3 regions of the Shewanella sediminis HAW-EB3 genome follow, and region 1 is predicted to be linked to each of the others. Evidence: riboswitches for the same ligand, from Rfam matches in the RefSeq annotation. Region 1 holds a riboswitch; each other region holds the start of a gene.
The links. A riboswitch is a leader RNA that binds a small molecule or an ion and turns the genes downstream of it on or off. The one in region 1 is predicted to bind cobalamin.

Region 1 (5,436 bases):
GCGAAGGAGCTTGCAGAGTCAGAGGCTGGTGTCAGTGTCGACCAAACTCAAACAATCAAATATGCCATGGTACATGATGAAAACCTCTGCATCGGCTGTAACGCCTGTGAGCAGGCTTGCCGACAGGTTAACCATGTGCCCGATGGCGTCTCAAGGGTCGTGATCAATCGTACAGGTCCATTTGGTGAGTATCCGGATCAGAGTTACCGTTTCAGTCGTAAGTCTTGCCAGCATTGCGAAGATGCCCCCTGCGTAAAGGTGTGCCCTACGGGCGCCGCCTACATAGACTCAGAGACCGGGATTGTCGGTGTTAATCCTGACAAGTGTGTCGGTTGCCAATATTGCATTGCGGCTTGTCCCTATCAGGTTAGATTTATTAATCCAGTGACTCAAACGGCCGACAAGTGTGATTTTTGCAGAGAGACTCAGCTTAAGCTGGGCAAACAACCAGCTTGCGTAGAGGCGTGTCCGACTCATGCCTTAGTGTTTGGTAATATCAGAGATCCGGAGTCTGAGTTAGTCAAAACGTTAAAATCGAAACCGACTTATCGAGCTAAAACGGATTTAGGCACCCGCCCTAAGTTGTTCCATGTATCGACTATTGATGGGGAGATAGTGTTATGAGTGCATTTCATTTCGATGGATTAGTCTGGCATTGGCCTATCGCAATCTACCTGTTCTTGGCAGGCTTGTCGGCAGGGGCGGTATTTTTCGGCATCCTGTTGAAACATTTTAAATTGGGTAAGAAAGCCTATCAGTCTCGATTTATTCAAGCCGCCGCCCTGATAGCACCCGTTACGGTTTGTGCCGGCTTAGGTATTTTGGTTCTCGATCTCACTAAGCCCTTCGATTTTTGGAAGATCCTGGTTTTTTACAACTCCACTTCGGTCATGTCCATGGGTGTGCTGGTATTGATGGTCTATCAGCTGATGTTATTTGCCTGGATAGGCGCCATATTTAGTACGCCTGTCGTGCAATGGTGTGAAGGGCGTGAGGGACGGTGGAGTCTGCTCACAAGCAGCTTGATAAAATTGCAGCAATGGGAAGATGTGATCACAGGGATACTACTTATATTATCTCTGTCATTAGGCGCCTATACCGGATTCCTGCTGTCGGCCCTAATCGGCTTCCCTCTGCTCAATAACCCGGTTTTGCCTGTCTTGTTCCTGGTATCGGGCCTCAGCTCAGGCGCCGCAGCCACTCTGCTAGTTGGTGTGTTGCTCAAGGGGAATCCGAATGGCACTGAGGTGCGCTTTATCCATGGGATTGAGATCCCCATGATACTCATTGAGATGGCGATACTCTTTACCTTCTTCGCCGGTCTTATCTTGTCGGGTGGGCAGAGCCAGGTCGCGGCATTAGATGCGTTGGGTGAAGGCTTCTGGGGCTGGATCTTCTGGGGAGGCGTGGTTGGCTTAGGTTTGACGCTGCCACTGGCGTTTAACTTATGGATGAAGGTCTCTGCCGATAGAAAATTTGCCTATGTCGCGGTAACGGCCAGTTTTAGTTTAGTGGGTGTGTTATTGCTGCGTAATTTTATTCTCTATACCGGCCAGATGACGGGGACCTAGTTATAGGGTGCTGTTAAAGAGTTAGCTAAGAACTGAGTTAAGGAACGAGTTAGTTCTTAGGAACGCTTTAGATATTTATAGTTTCTCAGAAGAGGCAAGGAGAGTCGTTTCCCTTGCCTCTGTTTTTGTTGAGCCCCCTATCATCTCTGTTTAAATTTATTCATGTAAACCTCTTTGCGTATTTTTTATGCTGAGGTAATATCGAATGGATAGACTAATCAAGGATGATAAGTATGAAAGCTCTCAACACACTACCTCTCTGTACACGCCATTGGCAGTCAATAAAGTCACTGCAAGCCCAGTTTAAAACGGCTCAGTTCTCTACATCGATCATTGCCACATCCGCTTCTGTTATTACTGCCGCTATTACTGCTGTCGTTATCGCTGCTTACCTGTTTCCCCATGCGGCTCATGGGCAGGCATTAATCCTGGATGATTTTCTCGATGACGCCGAGATTAACCCTATTGGTATAAGTCATAAACTCCCCATTTTCAGTCAAGAGGTGAGCTTTAACCTGCCCGGTGAGTGGAAATTGGCGTTTAATAAGCAACAAGCCGGTATGTACGCCGCCGAGTTCGTTCCATCGGGCCAGCAGTTAAGGGCCTGGTCTTCGTTGTTCTGTGTGCAGGGCTTTGAAGGCTTGAGTGAAAATATTGAGCCAGAAGCGTTTCTGGATTCGTTGGCAACCGCCTACGCAGAAACCTGTGAGGGCGAAGTAATTTATAACAAGCTAGGTGAGACTGAGGTCGATAGCCTCGAGGGATTCAGTGCCATTTTAGGCTGTACCCGCATGCCCGATACCCATAAGGCAACCCGCTTAACAGCTAACGGCAAGACTTCGGTGCCGCAGGGAGAGATAGGTCATTACACCGCGATCTCCGGGGTGGACGATCTCTATCTGCTGCATCAATCCAAACGTGGCGATCTGTTCAGTGTAGATAATCCGCCCCTGGAGTCGTTAAATCACCGGGAATTTATGTCGGCTATCTCTCCTCTAAGACTCAGCCGCTGATAGATTTTGGATGGGGAATTTATTGTTCCTCGCAAATATTAGACATTTATACGTATAGACGTCTATAATGCGGCCAATCGTGATCCGGCTATTAATCCGGAGGCGTTTTTAAGCAGATCGATAACAAGATTTATGCTGTCAATCTTTTGTGGTGCCTGCTCTGTCTTTAAGCTTTAACAGCTTAATTAGAGAGTTGGGATAATCGGGAAGCCTGTGAAAATCTGGCACTGCCCCCGCAACGGTGAAAGGTGAAAGTGAGGTGCGCCTATCTATTACAGAATGTAATGGCAGGGTGTTAGAAAAGCCTCTACTTGCTCGGAAAGATCTACCAATCTTACCGAATAGCCTCAGTCCGGAGACCGGCCCATTAGATGATTTTGAGATTTCGGCGGGCAGATCTCGAGATGCGATAGGGTGATTGAATTCAGTGAACTGAACTTGGCCTCGTCGTGACATCTTTGCCCCGTTTTCCTTTCAGGAGTTAAAGGTAAAATGGGTACTCAAGCTAGACAATCAAACAAATTATCAAAATTAGCCATGCTAATCGGCAGTGCTCTGGCTCTGTCTGCGTCGTCGTCCGTGACGTTTGCGGCCGATTCATCTCAAACAGATTCTGGTGTGACTAACACAGTCGATGAGGTTATTACCGTTATCGGTCGCAGTGAAAATACGCCACTGAATATTGCCGCCAATGTGAACATTATCGATGCGGCGGCCATCGAGATGAGCGGTGCGACGACACTGACCGAAGTACTGCGTGGCCAGAGTGGCATACAGATCTCGGACTCGAATTCCGGCGCCGTTTTCGCTATGCGTGGTTTCAGTGCTGGTCAGGCCGCAAACAACACCCTCTTGCTTGTCGATGGACGTCGTTTGAATAATATCGATATCGCGGCGCCAAGCATCAATGCCATCCCACTCAATCAGATAGAGCGCGTCGAGATACTGTCGGGCAGTGCCGGTGTACTCTACGGCGATCAGGCGGTGGGCGGTGTGATTAATATCATCACCAAGGCGCCAAACAGCGCGGGCGGCGGCATTCAAGTGTCTGGAGGCAGCTTCGATACCTATGAAGGTAAAGGTGATATCTCGGGTGCCATCAGTAATACCTGGCGTTACTACGCTGCGGCCAGCTATAACCAAGGTGATAACTATCGTGAGCACAATGCCAACAAGACCTCGTCTGTATTAGGTCGACTTCAATATCAAACCGAGTCGGATAACTTCTTCGTTGAGACCAGCTACTACGATAACGATCGTGAGATGGCGGGGTCATTGACCAAAGAGCAGATTAAAGATAATCCACGTCAGGTTAATCCATTTAATAAAGATGACTATCAGCATGAGATGACAACGGCTATTCGCACGGGTTATCAGCATCAACTCACCGATGCCTGGTCGTTAGGTGCGGATATCAACTATACCGATACTCAGGTGACCGGGATCAGTTGGGGTTCGCCAAGTAAGAATAAACGCTCTTTCCTCGAGTTCACTCCGAAAGCGGTAGCGAATATTACGACAGAAAAAGGCGACTTGAATATCGTTACCGGTATCGACCTGAGCCGGGGGGAATCTGAGTTTGATTGGGGACGAAGTAATGTGCAGAAGGTGGCTAGCGCCTATGCTCAAGCCAGTGTGCCGTTAACTCAAAGCCTGAGTTATGTAGTGGGTGGTCGTTACTCCGAGGTGACTGACGATCTTGTCGATGGTGACGTTTACCCTCAGGGCATAGAGCTTGATCAGGATGCGCATGCGTTCGAGTTGGGCTTGAACTATCGTCCGGGCACTTCACACAGATTCTATCTTCGCGCCGATGACAACTTCCGTTTCGCTAAGGTCGATGAGCAGGCTTATACCTCACCGGGTGTGATGGGTCTTAAGCCGCAGACGGGTCGTTCATATGAGGCGGGTTGGGATTGGTCTCCTGCGAGCCACACATTGCGCTTAAGCCTGTATCGTTTGGACTTAGAGGATGAGATTGTATTTGACCCGAGTGCTGAGACCCCTGATGGTGGCAAATTTCCTGGTGCCAACGTGAACGCCGATGCATCGCGCCGTTATGGCTCGAGTCTGGATTGGGACTGGCAGATCACTAAGATGGTGCAACTGGGTCTGGAGTACAACTATATCGACGCCGAGTTTACCGAAGGAGTAAATGAAGGCAATCAGCTCTCCTGGGTCGCCGAGCACTCCGGCCGTGGTTACTTCAGTATAGATGCTAACCAGAACTGGCAGGTGTTTACCGAGCTGTTATACACCGGAGAGCGTTTCATCGAAGGCGATAACGGTAATGCTGACCCTAAGCTGGAGTCATACTGGTTAACTAATTTAGCGATTAACTACACCCGTGATGCCTGGCTTGCCAGCTTCCGCGTCGATAACCTGTTCGATGAGCAATATGTCAGTGCCGGTTACTACAGTAGTTGGGGGAATGGCTATTATGCGGGTACCGGACGTGCCCTACGTCTGACGGCAAGCTATCGCTTTTAAGGTATGAGCCAGACTTTAGGTCCTAGTACCTTACCTTTTAGCCGGACCTTAGGTCTGGCTTTTTTTATGTGCTAAATTTGAGCTACGAGCTAGGATATTTTCCATGTAGGAGCGGCTTTAGCCGCGATTGTTTAAGAGCTACGAGCTACTCGATGCTCGCGACTTTCTTTGCTCTATCTTGAACTTAAAACTTACCGCTCAGAACATACGACCAGAGGAGAGAGGATGAAATCACTGTTAGCCATATTGCTCCCGATAGCTTTACTCCTGCTATCGGCTTGCTCTGGCCCTAAACTTGAGCCGCTTTCGTCTGATGCCGAGATCTGGGCATTTGGAGATAGCCTGACCTATGGCAAGGGGGC
Region 2 (5,436 bases), 200 kb from region 1:
TAGAACCTCGTAACTCGAACCTCGGAGCCCAAAAGCTTCGCGGCTAAAGCCGCTCCTACATGGAGAATGTCAAACCTCGTAGCTCGCAGCCCGAGACTCGTAGCTGCCTCTACGAGCCGCTCCTACCTTCTGCTGCCCAGGATAAACAGGAAGAAGATACTGCCTATGACGGCGGTGATGATGCCTACGGGTAACTCCTGACTGCTCAGCAGAGTTCTCGCCAAGACATCAATCCATACCATAAACAGGCCACCGACTAAGGCGGTCGTAATTAGCGGGAATCGTCCCGGAAAGAGCATGCGTACCGTATGGGGGATCATTAAGCCCACAAAGCCGATACCACCACAGTTAGCGACTAAGATGGCCGTAATGAGGGAGCAGAGCAGTAACATCTGCAGTCGCAACCGACTGACATTGATGCCTAAGGTATGGGCTGTTTCATCACCGGCCCGCATCGCCATTATCTGACGCTTAAACAACAAGATGATCCCGGTAGCAGCACAGACAACGACGGCCGGAAATAACAAACCCTCCCAACTCGCTTTTGCGAAGCTTCCAAGACTCCAAAACAGCACAGACGCGGCCGCCTGAGGACTGGAAAAATAGAGCAGCAAACTGGTTAACGCGCCGAACATGAATGAGATCGCCACACCGGAAAGCAACATGCGTTCAATCTGACTACTCATATTGCGTCCGCATAAGCTCAACACCATGAGCACCGACACCCCGGCCCCGAGGAACGCACCCAGTGGCAGACTTATCCAACTAAGCAGCTCGAACAGCCCTGAGCCGGTAAAAAGCCCTGAACCAGCAGATAGCCCTGAGGCTGCCCCCACGCTTGAGCCTGTGAAAAACGTAATGACCATCACGGCACCAAATGAGGCGCCCGATGAGATGCCGAACAGATATGGATCGGCCAGCGGATTACGCGTCACCGTTTGCAACACACTACCCGCAACAGAGAGCCCGGCTCCGGCAATAAAGGCCAACAAAATGCGGGGGAATCTCAACTCCATAACGATACGCTCGGCGATGCCTGACACCTCTGTCATACCAAAAATGGCCGTACCAAAGGTGTTATGTAATACAACATTAATCACATCACTGAATGAGATATTGGCGGCGCCAAAGCTGGCTGCGGCCAGCAGGGTTATCAGACTCAATAGCGACAATCCCGGCACCACCCATTTATGGCCGATATCGACTCGTCCTTTGGTAGAAGTCGAGGCTGAATTAATCGGGCTAGTCTTCATCTTGTTTATGCCTTTCCGTGCTGTTCCAGTGACTCATACCTGCACTCATGTTCTCATCATGCGCGTTCTTATCATTAGCGTTGTCGCCATGAGAGTAGCCATAGAAATAGCTGATCTGAGGGTTACCATGCTGAGGGTGAGGCTGCGTACTGCAACACACACCGAATACCTCGCTGATACGCGCCTCGGTGAGCACAGACTTAGGCGTCCCATGAGCGACAGAGCGGCCATCATCGAGGAGTAACAGCTGATCGCACATGGCACTGGCTAAATTCAGATCATGAATAGAGGTGATCACCGAGATCCCAATCTCACGAAGCAACTCCATGACCTGGATCTGATAACGAATATCTAAATGGTTAGTGGGTTCATCCAAGATAAGCAGCTTAGGCTGTTGTACTATCGCTCTGGCGATCAGCGCCCGCTGCTTTTCGCCGCCGGAGAGGTGCTCATAGACTTGGCCGGCCTTATGGGTTAGCCCCACTTTTTCTAACGCATCCGCAACGAGTCTTCTATCCGCAGAGGTCGTGAGATCGAACGGCCCCTTGTGAGGAGTTAATCCGATAGCAACCAGTTGTTCAGTGGTTAACTCAAAGTGATGGGGAGTGTCTTGCAGTACCACCGCAACTTGTCTGGCAAACTCTTTTGCAGAGAAGTGAGAAGTATTTTGCCCAAATAGGCTAATCGTTCCGTTATCCGGCTTAATATAACGATATAGACACCGCAGCAGGCTGGATTTCCCCGCACCGTTTGGCCCTATGATGCCTAACATCTCACCCTTGGCTAATGAAAAGCTTATATCGGATAGAATCGCCCGGTCATCGGCATGCCACCTAAGGTCGCTGACCGCTAACGCACACGCCTTGTTAACGCTATGCATTTCATCGCGATGCTCTTTATCACCACTGTTTTTATCCCCACTCATGTTATCAAGAGTAGAGGTTTTTTTACGCCATGATTTCAAGCCGATAACCTCACCGCCAACAACATTGACTGAAATGTCTTATATGATTTAGCTAACTCAAATGAATTAGCCGGTTTTGCCGGTTTATATGAAAAAACAGGAGAGGAGTGGAATACACGACGCGAAGCATACCGCATAAACTCAAGGCATGACGGTATTGCACGAGCTGGCTTTCGTGAATTAATAGAGCAGGACAAAGCGGTGAATAAACCAGCAAAAAAGCTAAAAAAAGATAGCATGACACTTCCCCTCGAGTTACCCGCTCAAGTTCTTTAGCGACAAAATTAGGCAGGTATCCTGACTCATGGTTTGAAGAAGTTTCTAGGACTTAGAACCTAGAACCTAGAACCTCTCGGCTTCTTCAAAACACTCACAGTTGCGGGCACAGTCCGGGCTTATGCTTTCGATTCACTAAAGCTCCCGGTTCCCTTTTAAGTTTGAGTTACCCCCATCTTTCGACAGTGGCTCTCAACACCTGATTTTGCGATCCTCTCCACCCACTTAACAGCCAATGTTTAAAGCTTATGTTCCAAGCTCATGTTTCAAGAGCAGGCTTAAGAGTGAAGAGTGTCTGAGAGCGGTTATTATGCCGCTTTTATGAATTAAGGCAAAGCCCGACGCCTGACAGAGGTGAAAAATCATGGTTCTCAATTTTATACCAATCAGTATAAAGATGTGATCGCTCAGCGAGAGTTTAGCGTTTCTGAGGCAAGGCAACGAGTGAAGAGCATAGTTATTCTACGTTTAAGCTCGTTAACACAGCATCAGATGCGCTAAAACTCGCCTTTTAGGAGCTTTTTGGGCTGCCTACTTCTTCGTTGAATAACTTCGAAAGGGAGCACCATTACATCAGTTATCCGCCTCGAATTAGTTTGCCCAAAATAGCTCTGAGTAGATCACTTTCTTATACTGATTGGTATTACTCTTGCACAAGAAAGGGGCACAGGAAAGGCTCGCCACTCTGATTAAGATGAATTCCGGTGCAGTTGAGGCAGATACGAGTGCGTCCCCAGTCTCCTAACCCGCGGTCATATCACGCCAGAACCTAGAACCTAGAACCTAGAACCTAGAACCTAGAACCTAGAACCTAGAACCTAGAACCTAGAACCTAGAACAGTTTACCCCCAGTGAAGCTGAGGAAAGTGTGTCCCTTGGGCCGTGGTATAGACAGTGATTTTCACTATCGCCGCGTAGGCCAGGCTCAGTTGAGTATAAAACCCCGCGACCCCGCTAACCCCCAATGCACTGGCCATCAGGTGGCGTATGACCCCCGCATGGGTCACCAGCAGCAGAGATTGACCCCGGTGTTGATTGAGTATCGACTCCCAGGCGCGATCGATTCTGGCCTCGAAATCCAGCATCGTCTCTCCATCAGGCGGCGTGCTCGCCCACGGGTTCTTCCAATAGGCTTCGATAGGCCCCGCGCAGTTCTGATACAGGCTCTCTAATGTTTCTCCGTCCCAATCACCAAAGTTCATCTCCTTGAAACCGTCTTCGAGTTTAAGCGGCACCTCTCTTTTCAGGTAGAGCCTGAGGGCAAATTCACAACAGCGACGCAGGGGGGAGCTGATAATGTGATCGAAACTAATATCCGCGGCTTCGACGGCATCAAACATCTGCTTACGGCCATTCTCACTCAAGGAGACATCCGTATGTCCCCTCAGGATCTGTCCTCCCTCACACTCACCATGACGCATAAGGTAGAAGGTCGTGGTGATCCCCGGATTAGGCGTTGTTTGCTCCAGCTCCTCACGTTCTGCTTCGAGAGTTGCTTCGTGCTCGTGATGGGCTTCACTGCTACTCATAATATTTTTCTATCCAGGCTGTTATCGGCAATAGGTCAGGCTCACCTATTTATACCGTCTTTTCGAGGCGGAGAGAATAGCTTTACCTATCACCACCCCCAACCTCTCCCCAGGCCTCCATTGAAAGCCACAAACCACTCACGGCTAAATATGCTCACCCAGATCCCGCTCAAGCTTCTGTAGGTTCCTTGGGAAACGTATGTGATAACAGAGTCCCTGATTGGGTGAGGTCTCAATCTCAACTTCGCCCCTGAGTTTTTGCGTGACCAAATTGTACACAAGATGGGTCCCCAAACCGCTGCCCCCCTGATTACGCTTTGTCGTATAGAAAGGGTCGAACAGACTCTTCACTCCCTCTTCATCGAGTCCGATACCATCATCGCGATAATCCAGTAATACCCAATCATCTCTGATTTTTACGGTTATGATGATCTCTCCCACCTGCTCCGGGAGAAATGCATGCAGCAGGCTATTCATGATCAGATTAGTTATAACCTGAGACAGGACACCGGGATAGGTGTTACAGCTTAAGCTGAAGTCACAGTCGATCTTTATCTCATGGGGCACCTTCTTGAGTGTCGGCCTGAGCGACATCAATATCTCTTCGAGATACTCATTGAGCTCGAACTCCCGCAACTCCTCACTGGATTGATCGACCGCAACCCGCTTGAAGCTCTGAATTAACTTAGAGGCTCGGGCATTATTCTTAAGAATAATATCCATGGCTTCGATGCAGGTTTGCATAAAACCTGCAAATTCATCTTCACTGAGCTCACCATCTGAGAACATCTTCTTGACCTCGATCACCTCATCATGAAGGTGGGACGCCGCGGTGACACAGACACCGATTGGGGTATTGATCTCATGGGCAATGCCCGCCACCATCTTACCTAACGACGCCTGTTTCTCCGTCTCAACCAGTTTATGCTGAGCACTCTTAAGTTGATCCAGCGTCGAGCGAAGCTCACGGGTTCTCTCCTCCACCAGTTTTTCCATCTGCTCTGAGTATCGCTGAGCAAACTGCTCCTTCTCTTTCGAGTAGTTCAGTTGCTGCCGCAGTTGAGCGGGACTGATCTTCAACTGAGCCAGCAACTGGGCATAATAGCGCTCCAGAGTCATACTCTCTTTCTCTGAATAGATGTTTGATTGAGTGACCACCATATGAGCCACCGCGGCTCCGGTGATACCGCTGAGCAATCTCTCTGTCGCCCTCTCCAGATAGGCCAGCTCCTGCACATTAATCAGCTCATCATCATTGAGCTCAGCCTCGACTAAACAGGCTTTCACTTTAACTTCAGCCTGTTCGGCAGGTAGGTACTGCCCAAATATTCCCTTCAGTAACTTCAACTTAGGTTTGAGCTCAATATTACGGGGCAAGGTATCCATAATCGCCTCGTCTTCGGCGACGCGCTCA
Region 3 (5,436 bases), 1.8 Mb from region 1:
GCAGTGGGCCTGGTTACCAAATTGATCCATTCTTCGACCGCTCAAGCCGGCGGTGATCATCGAGACATCGGCCACGATAGGGCAGCCATTTTTAATCGCCTGCAATGCAGAATCGATAGCGTCAGCACTGAATTGAAACAGCTTGGCGAACTCGAAGTCTCCACTGGTATGAATGGCGCGCCGCACCACAGACCATTGCTGAGAGGTAAATTGATGACCGCTGTAGTGGTCGGCGATCTCGGCATCGATGATCGAGAATGAACTGGCTTCGATATCTCTGCCCTTCGTGGTTATCTGCTTCATAGGGTCCATCAGTAGTCTCCGTGTGTAGCCTGAGCTAATGTCGCGCCGTCAAAATCTATAAGACGTACAGATACGGCTAATTTTTTATGGGCATAATTGAAACTGTGAATTGCGGCTTGCTGACAGATGTCTGTCAGGAAAGCTTGTCTGAACTCTTGGTGCTCGACGATGGACAGAAGCTGGCGCCCTGTACGAGCCTGCGTTACCGACCGTAATAAAGATGAGTCATCACAATGCGTAGTCAGTAAACCGCCCAGCCTTTCAAAATCGACCTGCCTGCCCGTGACGTGGGTCATCATGGTTCCGCAGGCTAATTTACAAAGCTTGCCAATCATCACCACTAACTCGACGCGGTTCATGGCATATTTGGCACTGGCACGCAGTCCCACGCCGATAAAATCACCCGCCTGGATAAATGATGTTTGCGGCAGTTCTGAGTGAATAATCATCGCCTGCTTCTCGGTGCGACTTCCTGTCGTTAACACCATATGTCTCAGGTTCTGATTGGCTGCAACTTGAACTCCCTGTCGCACCGAGGCGGCGTAGGCAGAGGTCGAATAGGGATGAACCGTGCCTCGGGTACCCAAAATCGAAATACCACCTTTCAAGCCCAGCCTCTCACCTATTGTCTGTTTCGCGAGCGCTTCTCCACCGGGTACACTTATGGTGACGTCGGCCCCACTGAAGCCGTGATGAATAAGTAAGGGAATCAGGTGTGATTCGATCATCTGCCGTGGGATTGGGTTGATGGCAGGCTCTCCGACACCGAGTTCCAGGCCCGCTAAGGTGATGGTTGCAACCCCAGGCCCTGCAATGAAACGCACGCCGGGTCTATGGCTGACACAGACTCTGGCAATAATTTCTGCACCATGGGTACAATCGGGATCGTCGCCGGCATCTTTGACCACGCCGGCTGTGGCAAAGTCCTTCCCCGCCTGGTGATGCAATAACCTGAATTTAGCCCGCTCACCAATAGGTAACAGGATAGAAACCTCGGCAGCTGAAGTGGGATCGAATAATCGCGTTAAGGCTCCCAACGCTGCAGCAGTTGCGCAGGCGCCGGTGGTATAGCCCTTTCGAAGCTCACTGCCATGCTGACTACGACGAATTTTAGTTACCGTCACACCATGACTCCACCGATGGGATCGGCAGCAATATTAAGATTTAAAGTGTTAAGGTTTGAAATGTTCCACATCTTAATTTGTCCCAAAGGATAAAAGATGCTGAAAACCAGGTAGGTAAAAACACGAATGAATTCACAAAACCGAGAGCGCCCGCCCAGTTTTACAGCTGCAATATCAAGGCGGGTATCCTGACTCCTGGATCTATGCTTGCTGCGCCTTCCCGACTACCGTCAGTGGCTTTGCAGCTAGCTCCTCAGTTACAGTTGCGGGTACAGTCCGGAATTTACATCCGGTTCCCCTTTAAGCCGTGCGGCTCCCTGATAATGTTAAAATTTTATAATGAAACTGATCTGAGCTTCACTGTGACTTTTCACAGTAAAATCAGCAGAGGGAGTAAAGTGGGATCTTGCTCTAATTAATTGCAGCATCGATGAGTACGCTTATCAACCAAGTTATTCGATAGCAGCAAAGATAATCATCCAATAAACATAAGCTTATTAACAATTAAAGCATTTATCAGTTCAGAAGTAGTTCGCGACTGTAAAATCCCTTCGCTTGTAGTAGGCTTTAATACACCAGTTAAAAGTGATGAAACCACTATGAAAATGTTGATCTTGAACGGTAAGAAAGCCGGCCTTGCAGAGATCCGCCAATCTGTTTATCAGTTACGTTCACTGGGACACGATCTCTTAGTGCGCTGTACCTGGGAAGAGGGTGATGTCGCCAGGTTCGTCGATGAAGCGATAAACCTGAATGTGACTCGTATCATTGCCGGAGGCGGTGACGGTACGGTCAATGAGTTAGCCGATACACTCGCTAAACGTTCCAGGCGATTCGACAACGCCAACTCAGAGGACGTTCTACTTCCAGAAATAGCGATACTGCCTCTGGGGACCGCCAATGATTTTGCTACGGCGTGCGGGATCCCAACTCAAATTGATGCGGCACTGGAACTGGCTGTTAATGGCACGGCTCAGAGTATCGATCTGGCTATGGCCAACGGCAGGTATTTCATCAACGTCGCCTCGGCAGGCTTTGGTGCACAGATAACTGTTGAAACCCCTGTCGAGTTAAAAAACTTGTTAGGCGGACAAGCCTATTTCATCTCAGGTTTACTCCAGGCAATGAAGTTCACCCCTTACGAGGGAAAAGTCACCGCCAGGGGAGTGGATGGAAACTTGCTCTCTGTGCAGGGAGCAGGCTTGATGGGAGCGATTTGTAACGGTCGTATGGCCGGCGGCGGGCAGCAGCTAGCCCCTCATGCCTATCTCAATGATGGTCTGCTGGATGTATTACTGCTTGAGCACTTCCCGCCAACCGCGCTGAAACAGGTTGTCGATGAGTTATTGGACCCGACCCTGGATGGTGAGTATGTACAACGTTTTCAGGCAACGGAAGTGGAGATACAATCGACACAGCCTCTTCCCGTCAATCTGGACGGTGAACCTACCAGTGATATAAAACACAAATTTTCTATTCTGCCGGCGGCGATAAAGCTTGTCTTACCCGATGACACTCCAATCTTAATGACAAGCGTATAGTAATGCCAGGCCGTTAAGCTTAGCCCAGAGTTAGATAACTCGATGACTAATACACCCGGTACGCCCGGCGCCTGCCAAAGATAATGATTGTCTTGATGGCAATTATTATTTGCGGCCCACAGGCGCAACCGGACTGACACATTTGTAAAATCATTTTATTTCACACAAGAGTCATTAAGATGTCACTCAGTGACAGATCTTAACTCTAAGACCCCCCGCAAAATATAGGGCTCAGCCTTGATCTCGGCTATCAATTTATTTCAACACCCTGAATATTTGCGATTATACAGACCCGGTATGAGGGCTAGGCGATTCGGCGGCACTTAACGCGGCACATGAGTGTAAACAGTCTAATTATCCTACTAAATTTAAGGAGATTTATTCTACATATCAGGTACACTCATAGCTATGCCTATCGATGGGGAAAGTGAATGAGTCAACGTACACTGCATACTTTGTTTAAACCAAAATCTGTCGCCATTATCGGAGCCTCCAATACCGAAAAACGTGCAGGTAACGTGGTGATGAAAAACTTGCTTGCAGGTGGCTTTTCTGGCCCCATCATGCCGGTAACCCCTAAGTATGAAGCGGTACTCGGCGTACTCGCCTACCCCAATATCGAAGCCCTCCCCCTAAAACCCGATCTGGCCATCATCTGTACAGCCGCTTTTCGTGTACCCGGTGTCGTGGAAACCTTGGCTCAGTTTGGCTGTAAAGTGGCCATCATAATGGCCTCCGGCATGGCCAGCCATTTCAACGATGAAGGAGTAAGTTTCCTGGAGGAGGCGCGGCTCAATGCGAAGCGCTATGGCATGCGTATACTGGGTCCTAACAGCCTGGGAATGATGCTGCCAAACCTCGGCTTAAACGCGAGCCTAGCTCATGCCAGTGCCCTGCCCGGCAAAATTGCATTTGTGTCCCAATCGGCGGCGATATGCACAACCGTACTCGATTGGGCCAATAATAAGGGGATCGGCTTCTCTTCGTTTATCTCATTAGGCGATGCGACCGATATCGATTTCGACGAGCTGCTGGACTATCTGGGCCGGGACTCGAGAACCAACGCAATCATGCTCTATGTCGATTCCATTAATGAAAAACGTCACTTCCTGTCGGCGGCTCGGGCCGCCTCACGCAATAAACCCATCTTGGTGATCAAATCGGGTCGTAGCTTAGAGGGCACAAACGCCGCTAAACTCCACACAGGTGGTGTAACGGGTAACGATGCCGTTTATGAAGCCGCTTTCAGGCGTGCCGGAATGCTCAGAGTCAACGATCTTATCGAACTGTTTGCCGCCGTCGAAACCCTCGCCCACTCCTCCCCTCTGCTTGGTGAGCGACTCGCTATCGTCACCAACGGCGGCGGACCCGCAGTACTCGCCCTGGATCAACTCATGCTTGGTGGTGGAAAATCTGCCAGCCTCAACAGCAATACTTTAAACTTACTCGATGAGCTACTTCCCTCAACCTGGTCCGGTCAAAACCCGATAGATATTGGCGGGGATGCCGATGCTAAGCGCTACACCAAAGCGGTTGAGATAATGATGGACAGCGATGACGCCGATGCGATCCTGGTGCTACATTCCCCTTCGGCGCTGGGGGACAGTGTCGAAATAGCCAATGCACTCGTAGAGATGGTTGCCAAGCATCCTAAGAGGAACAAGGTCAACGTGCTCACCAACTGGAGTGGTGAAGATTCGGCGTATCCGGCCAGAAAACATTTTAACCGAACAGGGATCCCGACCTATAGAACACCCGAAGGTGCCGTCGGTGCATTTATGCATATGGTCGAGTACCGCAGAAACCAGAAATTACTGCAAGAGGTCCCCCAATCTATACCGGATAATATTCCTACCAATGCAGAACAAGCCAGAGCACGACTCGCTAAGGCGCTTGGACTAGGTAAGAGGATTCTTGAGACACATGAGTCTCAGGAGATCCTCAGTGCCTATGGACTCAATACTATCGACACCTATGTCGCCAACACCCCGGAAGATGCGGTGACTGTGGCCAATAAGATTGGCTATCCGGTGGCAGTCAAGGTTCAGTCGCCAGACATACACCATAAATCAGATGTGCATGGCGTAATGCTCAACCTGACGTGCGAAGATGAAGTGATCCAGGCGGCAACGGCTATCCGATCACGGGTACTATTAACCAACCCCGATGCCAAACTTGAGGGGCTGATAGTACAGAAGATGGCATTAACCGCGGGTGCACAGGAGATCCGGGTTGCAGTCATTAACGATCCCGTCTTTGGACCGGCGATCTTACTGGGTGAAGGCGGCTCAGAATGGGAACCGACTAAAGATGCGGTGGTAGCACTTCCCCCATTGAATATGACGCTTGCCCGCTATATGGTGATCCAGGCGCTAAAAACACAGAAGTTACGAGACCGACATCTTCCATTAGGGTTAAACATGCACGCCCTGTGTGTCATGTTAACTCAGATTTCTCATTTGATAATT

Region 2: another riboswitch for cobalamin. It lies ahead of SSED_RS19530 (ABC transporter ATP-binding protein); the one in region 1 lies ahead of SSED_RS18630 (TonB-dependent receptor).
Region 3: another riboswitch for cobalamin. It lies ahead of SSED_RS10840 (cobalt-precorrin-5B (C(1))-methyltransferase); the one in region 1 lies ahead of SSED_RS18630 (TonB-dependent receptor).

What each region holds. Positions count from the first base shown of each region.
Region 1 is NC_009831.1:4,337,951-4,343,386, reverse strand. Features, by position in the region: gene SSED_RS18650 (4Fe-4S dicluster domain-containing protein) at 1-624, shown strand, start outside; gene nrfD (cytochrome c nitrite reductase subunit NrfD) at 621-1,571, shown strand; gene SSED_RS18640 (hypothetical protein) at 1,805-2,584, shown strand; cobalamin riboswitch at 2,717-2,968, shown strand; gene SSED_RS18630 (TonB-dependent receptor) at 3,077-5,074, shown strand; gene SSED_RS18625 (arylesterase) at 5,300-5,436, shown strand, end outside.
Region 2 is NC_009831.1:4,542,566-4,548,001, forward strand. Features, by position in the region: gene SSED_RS19525 (FecCD family ABC transporter permease) at 123-1,253, opposite strand; gene SSED_RS19530 (ABC transporter ATP-binding protein) at 1,243-2,133, opposite strand; cobalamin riboswitch at 2,488-2,710, opposite strand; gene SSED_RS19535 (histidine phosphatase family protein) at 3,336-4,022, opposite strand; gene SSED_RS19540 (ATP-binding protein) at 4,167-5,436, opposite strand, start outside.
Region 3 is NC_009831.1:2,517,351-2,522,786, reverse strand. Features, by position in the region: gene SSED_RS10845 (precorrin-8X methylmutase) at 1-312, opposite strand, end outside; gene SSED_RS10840 (cobalt-precorrin-5B (C(1))-methyltransferase) at 312-1,427, opposite strand; cobalamin riboswitch at 1,589-1,762, opposite strand; gene yegS (lipid kinase YegS) at 2,027-2,968, shown strand; gene SSED_RS10830 (bifunctional acetate--CoA ligase family protein/GNAT family N-acetyltransferase) at 3,400-5,436, shown strand, end outside.